Regions from separate parts of the Salinivibrio costicola subsp. alcaliphilus genome, predicted to be linked through region 1. Evidence: predicted binding sites of a transcription regulator. Region 1 holds the regulator's gene; each other region holds the start of a gene.
The links. The regulator CRP, encoded in region 1, controls carbon source genes, mostly activating them, when cyclic AMP is high. The targets are predictions, from matches to a motif close to TGTGANNNNNNTCACA.
Positions count from the first base shown of each region.

Region 2: a site for CRP is predicted at 883-898, ahead of malT (HTH-type transcriptional regulator MalT). Genes of this name have one in related genera too.
Region 3: a site for CRP is predicted at 712-727, ahead of rppH (RNA pyrophosphohydrolase). Genes of this name have one in related genera too.
Region 4: a site for CRP is predicted at 1,392-1,407, ahead of BZJ21_RS00505 (NupC/NupG family nucleoside CNT transporter). Genes of this name have one in related genera too.

Region 1 is NZ_MUFR01000002.1:120,864-123,071, forward strand. It holds gene BZJ21_RS01255 (DUF1338 domain-containing protein) at 1-670, shown strand, start outside; gene crp (cAMP-activated global transcriptional regulator CRP) at 789-1,421, opposite strand; gene BZJ21_RS01265 (phosphoribulokinase) at 1,671-2,208, opposite strand, start outside.
Region 2 is NZ_MUFR01000017.1:40,258-42,465, forward strand. It holds gene BZJ21_RS07585 (glycogen/starch/alpha-glucan phosphorylase) at 1-544, opposite strand, end outside; gene malT (HTH-type transcriptional regulator MalT) at 1,053-2,208, shown strand, end outside.
Region 3 is NZ_MUFR01000014.1:38,162-40,369, forward strand. It holds gene mutH (DNA mismatch repair endonuclease MutH) at 1-299, opposite strand, end outside; gene rppH (RNA pyrophosphohydrolase) at 881-1,393, shown strand; gene ptsP (phosphoenolpyruvate--protein phosphotransferase) at 1,406-2,208, shown strand, end outside.
Region 4 is NZ_MUFR01000001.1:112,383-114,590, forward strand. It holds gene BZJ21_RS00500 (BCCT family transporter) at 1-843, opposite strand, end outside; gene BZJ21_RS00505 (NupC/NupG family nucleoside CNT transporter) at 1,478-2,208, shown strand, end outside.

The DNA.
Region 1 (2,208 bases):
TGCCTTGCGGACATTTGGTTTGCCCAAGGTTGGGCTTGAGGTCTTGGCGCGCCCCTTCCTGGCGCTAGGCTATCAGCAAAAAGGGGACTATACCTTTGAAGCGAAAAAGCTCAATGCCTGCCATTTCGAGCACCCCGATCCTTTGATGCCGAAAGTGTTTATCAGTGAATTGATGGTCGAGCAATGCTCGCCTGCGCTGCAAGCCATTGTTCATAAGCTGGTGACACAAGTCGATGCGTCGTCACTAACAGGGAGCGATTTTCTTCATCAGGGGCGGCTTTGGGACATCGATAGCGCCACCTATCAAGCGCTTGCTGAGGAGAGTGAATACGCGTCCTGGGTAGCCGCGCACGGTTATGGCGCGAATCATTTCACAGTGAGTGTCAATCAGTTAAAGGCGCATGATCATTGCCAATCGGTTAATCAAAAGCTGCGAGACAATGGCTTTGCAATTAACGAAGCGGGTGGGGAAGTAAAAGGGGACGCATCCGTTTATCTGGAGCAATCCTCCACCATGGCTGACCGTGTCCCTGTTGTTTTCCCTGATGGCACGCAAACCATTCCAGGTGGGTTTTATGAGTTTGCTAAGCGTTATGTGTTGCCCAACGGTGAGTTGTACCAGGGGTTTGTTGCCGCTTCAGCGGATAAAATTTTTGAGAGCACGCACTAACAAATAGTGGATATAACGAGGCCTAAACGGTTAAGGAAGAGTTCGCTCTTCCTTTTTTTTGTTTTAAAAAGAAAAACCGACGCCAGGGCGTCGGTTGGTGATACAGAGAGCGGCGCGATTAGCGTGTGCCGTATACCACGATGGTTTTACCATGGGCTGAAATAAGATTTTGCTCTTCCAGCATTTTAAGAATACGCCCCACGGTTTCACGTGAACAACCAACGATTTGGCCAATTTCTTGACGTGTGATCTTAATTTGCATGCCATCAGGGTGCGTCATGGCATCGGGTTGCTTCGCTAAATTCAACAAGGTTTGCGCAATACGGCCCGTGACGTCCAGGAAGGCAAGATCCCCCACTTTTTGGCTGGTCACTTGCAAACGGCGCGCCATTTGTGAGGACAAACGCATTAATATATCAGGGTTAACCTGGATCAGTTGGCGGAACTTTTTGAATGAGATTTCTGCCACTTCACAAGGAGACTTAGCCCGAACCCAAGCGGTACGCTCCTGATCATCTTCGAAAAGGCCTAGCTCACCGATAAAATCACCTTGGTTAAGATAAGACAGGATCATTTCCTTGCCTTCTTCATCTTTGATTAGAACGGCGACAGACCCTTTCACGATGTAATACAAGGTCTCCGCTTTTTCGCCTGCATGAATCAGCGTGCTTTTAGACGGATACTTGTGGATGTGACAATGTGAAAGGAACCACTCGAGTGTAGGGTCTGTTTGAGGTTTTCCTGGAACCATATAACTTATTTCCTCTGCATGTGTTGCCCGGCAACAACGTCCTATCTTTGTCTGAGGGGTAACCCACCAGATCTATGCACAGAATACGAAGTCTGGGCGCGGGCTACAAGCTCACTGTATGTTAACAAGAGTGTATCTTTTTTTGTTAGCAATTTCTTGATTTTGATCTAGGCCAACCGCCTAAAAACCTGGCAAAAACGTGGCTAAGATCACGGCTTGAGAAGTAATACACGATAGATGCGCTACGCCCTAGCCAATCTTGCCTTTTTCGATTAGCTGCTGAATCAATGGACGGATGATAAGTTCCATCGCAAAGCCCATCTTACCGCCTGGCACGACGAGTGTATTATGCCGTGACATAAAAGACCCCGTGATCATTTGCAGCAGATAAGGAAAGTCGACGTTTTTCATCCCTCGAAAGCGGATCACCACAAAGCTCTCATCCAACGAAGGAATGCCTTTGGCGTTCAGTGGGTTGGAGGTATCGACCGTCGGCACCCGTTGAAAGTTAATGTGAGTGCGTGAGAATTGCGGCGTAATATAATGCAAATAATCGTCCATCGACCGCACAATTGAGTCGGTGACCGCTTCGCGTGAGTGGCCCCTATCGCGGGTATCGCGGACAAATTTCTGAATCCACTCAAGGTTGACGATCGGGACCATACCAATCAATAGGTCGACATGTTGGGAGACATTGACCTCACCATCAACCACACCGCCGTGCAAGCCTTCGTAAAATAGTACGTTGGTATTGTCGGGTAAATCCTGCCATGGTGTGAAGGTCCCT
Region 2 (2,208 bases), on a different contig from region 1:
CTGGACGGACGACTTCCCAAGGGTAGCCTTCTGGCTCACGCCATGCATCAGGCGCTTCTTGCTGGGCCCCTTGGTCGAAAGATTGGCGGAAAAGGCCATACTCGTAATGTAAGCCATAGCCAACAGCTGGATATTGCTGTGCCGCAAGTGAATCCATAAAGCAAGCGGCGAGACGCCCAAGCCCACCGTTGCCGAGTGACGGGTCACGCTCTTGCTCTAATAAGTCGGTAAGACCCAGACCGAGTTCACCAACGGCCTCAGCAATCACATCGTATAAACCCATGCTAATCAGGTTGTTGCCCGTCAAACGGCCAATGAGAAATTCAAGAGATAAATAGTTAACGCTTTTTGCCTGTTTGATCGCTTGATCGTTTTCAGTCGCCACCAAGTCGCCTGTTGTGTGCTCAGCCAATGCACGCCCTAAGGCAAGGTACCAATCGCGTTGTTGAGCGGTTTCAGGTGCGTGACCTAGCTGGGTCAAGTGTTGGACCATGCTGATTTTAAACGCACTTTTATCAAAGGCATGTTGCTGTTTTGGGGTCATGTCATAACTCTCAATAATGGAATGAAACCTTGATGGCTATTCATCCTGCCCAACTCGAGAGTAACAAACATCCTCCCACTCACAGTGACGGAAAGGAGGAGATGGCAGGGCGTAGAGAGCTGTGTCACACACCAACAGTGAGCCGCCTCTCATCAATCCTAGCATCCACATACAAGCCAGTGATCAACATCACGTTATGGGACAAAAAGCATTCGAAAAGCAGCATGAAAAGTAAGAAATCACTTTTGTTATTTTTGTGCGCCAGCGCAAATTCTATATTTTCCAGGACACATAAATGTACAAAGCTATTTTAAAGGATAGCGAAAACAAAAAACTATTGTGATATAAATCACAAATATAGGGCGTAGATGCACCATTCTGGAGCAATCAACACAAGAGTGGAGAGAGATCATAGTTTGGTATCTAGGAGTCGCATAGACTCCAAGGAGGATAAAGCAGTGTCGCGCTGAGGGGCCGGCACCGTATTTGAGGTTAAGGACAGTGTGTTATGTGGATCCCATCAAAACTTACTCGACCAGGTCGGCTTTATAACGCCATATTGCGCCCTCGGGTGCTCGATATGCTACAACAAGCGCCTCACTATAAATTAGTGATGTTCCGCTCCCCCGCCGGCTATGGCAAAACAACCATGGCCGCACAATGGCTGGCTGATCAGTCCCATGTTGGCTGGTTTAGTATTGATGACAGTGATAATGATAGCTTCCGCTTTATTAACTACTTGTTACAAGCCCTGCATCAAGACACGCAAGAAGGCTGCGCAAACACCATTAAGCTTGCTGAGAAGCGCCAATTCTCATCGCTTCGTGCACTTTTATCCGATGTGTTTGCCGAGTTAGCGAATTTTCATGCCACCAGCTATCTGGTATTGGATGATTATCAGCTTATTGATAACGAAGAAATCCATGAAGCCATGCGTTTTTTCATCAAGCACATGCCGGATAACCTCACTTTGGTCGTCACTTCACGAGCCAACCCGCCATTGGGCACCGCGAACTTGCGTGTTCGTGACTTAATGATCGAAATCGGGAACGAATTACTCGCCTTTGATAACGAAGAGACCACCCGCTTTTTTAATCAACGCGTGGCCGATGGGGTCGATGAGTCAACCGCCAATGCCTTGTGTACCTACGTTGAAGGTTGGCCGTCAGCATTGCAACTGATTGCGATTCAAGCACAGCACCAAAAGCGTACGCTCATGCAAAGCGCGGCCTCGTGTGCCAGCTTTAACCATGCCCACCTTTGGGACTATTTAGCGGAAGAAGTGTTTGATTTACTTGATACTGAAACCCGTCAGTTTTTGATGAAAGTGTCGGTATTAGAAATGTTCAACGATGAATTAGTCTATGCCTTAACGGAGCGCGGCGACGCGTTGGGGATGCTGGAGTCTCTGAACCGCTACGGTTTATTTATTTATCCACTCGAAGGCGACAACAATTGGTTCCGTTTTCACCATCTATTTGCTGAATTTCTTGCCCATGAGCGCCAGGCTCGGATCCCACAGCAGCAACAAACACTGCATCGGCAAGCGGCCTTAGCTTGGCTCAAGCTTGAATCGCCACATCAAGCATTGCGCCACGCACGTTATGGCGAGGATGATGCCCTGTTGGCAGATATTCTGAATCAATATGGTTGGCGGATGTTTA
Region 3 (2,208 bases), on a different contig from region 1:
GTTGTTTCTAGAGGCTTACCGTTTTGGTTGACGGGAATGGTTTTTAGCTCAATCCCCAAATGTGCGAAGTCTTGTTCAGGCTTACTCCCCGCATTGGCACCTAAACAGGTCTCGAGTAACATACCGATCCAGCCTTTTTCCCGAGAGAGTGTTTCCGGACAGCTTATCGCTAGTGATTGGCTCACTTCACCCAGCGTCAGACCTGCAAGCTCTAGTGCTCGGTCCATCAGTATCTGTTCAGACTCAGGAGGATGTATCACAGTGGCTCGATCCTGTTTATGGGCATAACGGTCGTGCATTATCGAGAACTGTCATCAGTGCTGCAAGTGGATCCTTGGGGAGAGAATGTCATGACTGTCCTTTAGTTATCCACATGGGCATCATTTTATGCGCGTAAAATGAGGCACATGATCATATATACAGTAATAAAAATCAGAGAAAAATGGATAAAAGAGCTGATCTGTCGTTTTTTTGAGCTATCGATGTGGATAATTCACTAACTGGTGGATCTTTGAGCGATCTGTGCGTATTTAATGATCGTCGGATCTTGTCAAGGATCCTACCTTAACGAATTACTTTTAAGTTTATGAATTTAAAGTCTTATTTTAGTTGTATGACAATATTTCCTTCCGTTAGATGATCGATACCTGATGCTTTAATGCACTTTTTCTAGGCTTCTTCACAAATCTATCCACAGAAAGCGTGAATAAATGTGCGCAAACTCTCATTGCTATGTTTATAACTTCCTGTTAGAGAGTGAGTTATCCTCAGATGACGACGAGAGCGCAAAAAAGAAGGTCAATCCACAATGTTTGTTTACCCTCAGCCGCTTTTTGTGAAAAAATCAGGTTCAGTAGAGATTTATCATTGAGGTTGTCCAGTGATTGATGGCGATGGCTATCGTCCCAATGTGGGGATAGTAATTTGTAACGGCCACGGTCAAGTACTCTGGGCTCGTCGATATGGTCAGCATTCATGGCAGTTTCCACAAGGTGGTATTGATGAAGGAGAAAGTCCTGAGCAAGCCATGTATCGTGAATTGTATGAAGAAGTTGGGCTGACCAAAAAAGATGTGCGCATCTTGGGGACTAGTCGACATTGGTTACGTTATAAATTACCGAAACGCTTGGTGCGGTGGGATTCTAAACCCGTATGTATTGGGCAAAAGCAAAAATGGTTTTTGCTAAAGCTTGAGTGTGATGAGTCACAGGTGAACGTCTCGCGCGGCGGGACACCGGAATTTGATGGCTGGCGTTGGGTCAGTTATTGGTATCCTGTGCGTCAAGTCGTGGCATTTAAGCGTGAAGTCTATCGGCGTGCAATGAAAGAGTTTGCGCCGCTTGCGATGCCTTTTAAAGAACGCAAACCTCGACGTAAAAATAAGCGAGGGTAAAGGAGAAACTCGGTGCTCACGCAGTTAAGGAATATTGTGCAAAGCGTTGCAGTGTCAGCCGATCTCGATCAGGCGCTGCATACGTTGGTGCAACAAACCTGCTTGGCAATGCGTACCGAGTGCTGCTCTGTCTATCTCGCCAACTTTGAGCAACAAAGCTTTGATTTGATGGCAACGCAGGGGCTCGATCCGTCGGCGCAAGTGTCGATGTCGTTTGGTGACGGGTTAGTTGGCGTGGTTGGTCAACGGGCTGAGCCTTTAAACCTCGCTTATGCACGACGACATCCTGCGTTTAAACCTTTTCCAGCGACAGGAGAAGATGCGTTTCAATCTTTTTTGGGTACGCCCATTATTTATCGCAAAAAGGTGCTGGGCGTACTAGTCGTTCAGCAACACCAACCGCGTCAATTTGATGAAAGTGAAGAGTCGTTTCTTGTCACCTTAGCCGCGCAGTTGGCGGTGGTATTTGCCCATGCGGATGCGCAAGGGGGGTGGCAAGGTACCCGATCGCCTATTTTACTTGAAGGGATGCCGGCGTCACCGGGGATCGGTATTGCTCAAGCTTGGTGCGACGAGTCGCAACCAAGGCTAGAAGACGTTGCTCCGGCAAGCAGTCTCGATGTGTCGCGAGAGCTCGACCGCCTAGACGCCGCGATTGATGAGGCCAGTACCGAGTTCCGGCGTTTGCGTAAGCGCTTTGATAAGGAGCTACAAAAAGACGCATTAGCGATTTTTGATCTGTTTGTACATCTGCTCAATGATCCCATGTTGCGAGAAGACATAACGGTCAGGATCCAGCAAGGCGATGAAGCGAC
Region 4 (2,208 bases), on a different contig from region 1:
GCCTGTGATACCCATCACCAGCAAGACTTCGGTGGTATCACCCAACGGCGTGTCAAACAGGAAGTGCAGACCGGCGGATGCTTGTGATGCTCCCAAGCCTAGCGAGGTGGCAAGACCAAACAAGGTCGCAATGATTGCGAGAATGTCAATCACGTGCCCTGTCCAACCCCAAACACGTTCACCGAACAGTGGGTAGAACACAGAACGCATGGTCAAAGGCAAGCCTTTGTTATACGCAAACAGTGCCAAGCCTAGAGCCAATACCGCGTAAATCGCCCATGGGTGTAAGCCCCAGTGGAAAATAGTCGCAGACATACCTAGGCGACGGGCAGCTTCCGTATCCCCGGCTGCCGCCCCCAAAGGCGCCCAGTCAGTGCGAAGACCGTCAGCACCGGTTGCCGTTCCACCTAACGCGGTTTGGAAGTGCGTCAATGGTTCAGATACGCCATAGAACATCAAGCCAATGCCCATACCGGCCGCAAAAAGCATCGCGAACCAGCCAGGATAGCCGTAATCCGGTTTTGCCTCAGTACCACCCAATCGAACTTTACCCAGTGGTGACACAACCAGCACTAGACAAGCAACAACAAAAATATTACCTGCAGAAAGGAAGAACCAGTCTAGATTTGAGGTTAGCCATCCACGCAAATCCCCAAAAACAGGACCGATTTGGTTTTGAAATGCCAAGGTGACAAAAATGAAGGCCAAAATTGACAGCCCGGAAATCATAAATACTCGGTTATGAATATCAAAACCAAACGGGCCGAGTTTCAGCGCTACGTTATCCTGACCGACCTGATAGTCAGTATCGATCGGGTTAACCTTCCCGTCTGGTGTCATCATATCTTCATGGCTTTTATCGCTCACGAGTTAACTCCTTAGTCCGTTTATTCGGAAGCCTGTGAGTGTTGGTAGCGAGCTCATTATTTATTGATGTTTAAGCCATCTTTAACATCAATAAAAGATCAGTCATCACCACACAGTCGGCTACATTAACACATCTCGAAAATTTTTTAATTAGGGGCCTAACCAAATGTTCATTTTGTGACCACCCACTAAGAAAAAATCAGCCCGAATCCCGCGTCCTTACTCGCTCAGCGAGTTATTTGAACTCTTTATTTCAGAACTATAAATAATCGTGTCGCTAAGGAAATAGCACTATCCTTGGCCTATTCGAATCATAGCCGGGTTTTATTCTAGATGCCCATGAAAAATAGACACAGTCACCATCAACACTTTTGATGCAACGCAATCTTCACTCACAATGCTGATAGGAAGAACCCGTCTCGACACCTTTTATAACCAAGATGTCACGCATCATTTACGAGCTACAACACACCTTTTATCAATATAGACACAAGTGCAATTAAATGAACACAAAGAGGACAAAAAGTGACTCTTGTCACATTATTAAAATCGCGTACAATACCGCCGCAATCGTTTTCCATCCTAAGTTTAACGTTTGCGGAGCAACATCATGCAGTTTGGCATTGGCCTTTTGGGGATTAGTGTCCTCTTCCTTATCGCGGTTGTCTTTTCGGAAAATCGCTCCGCGATTAATTGGCGCACAGTGGGAGGTGCGTTCCTAATACAAATCGTCTTTGCTGGCTTTATCATCTCTGTTCCGCTTGGTCAGCGTATTCTAGCTAACGCATCAGAAGCCGTGTCGGCGATTATTAGTTTTGGCGATATTGGCGCTGAATTTCTGTTTGGTGATCTGGCTAAGTTTAAACTTGGTTTTATTTTCGCTTTTAATGTACTTCCCACCATCGTTTTTTTCTCTGCACTGATCGCTGTGCTTTACCACATTGGGGTCATGACTTGGATCATTCGCCTCATTGGTGGCTTATTGCGCCGCGTACTTGGCACTTCTCGCACTGAGTCCATGTCTGCCACGGCCAATATCTTTGTTGGCTCCGTTGAAGCACCGTTGGTTGTAAAACCTTTTCTTTCTACCATGACTCGCTCCGAGCTGTTTGCTGTTATGGTAGGCGGGCTCGCCTCAGTCGCCGGCGGCACCATGGTGGGTTACGCAGGCTTGGGGGTAGAGATGAAATACCTGATCGCGGCTGCGTTTATGTCGGCACCTGCTGGGTTAATGATGGCCAAAATAATGGTACCGCAGACCGAATCCCCCATGAATCATGCTCAACACCAAGCGCTCGAAGACGATCAAGATAAACCAGTGAATGTGATTGATGCTGGCAC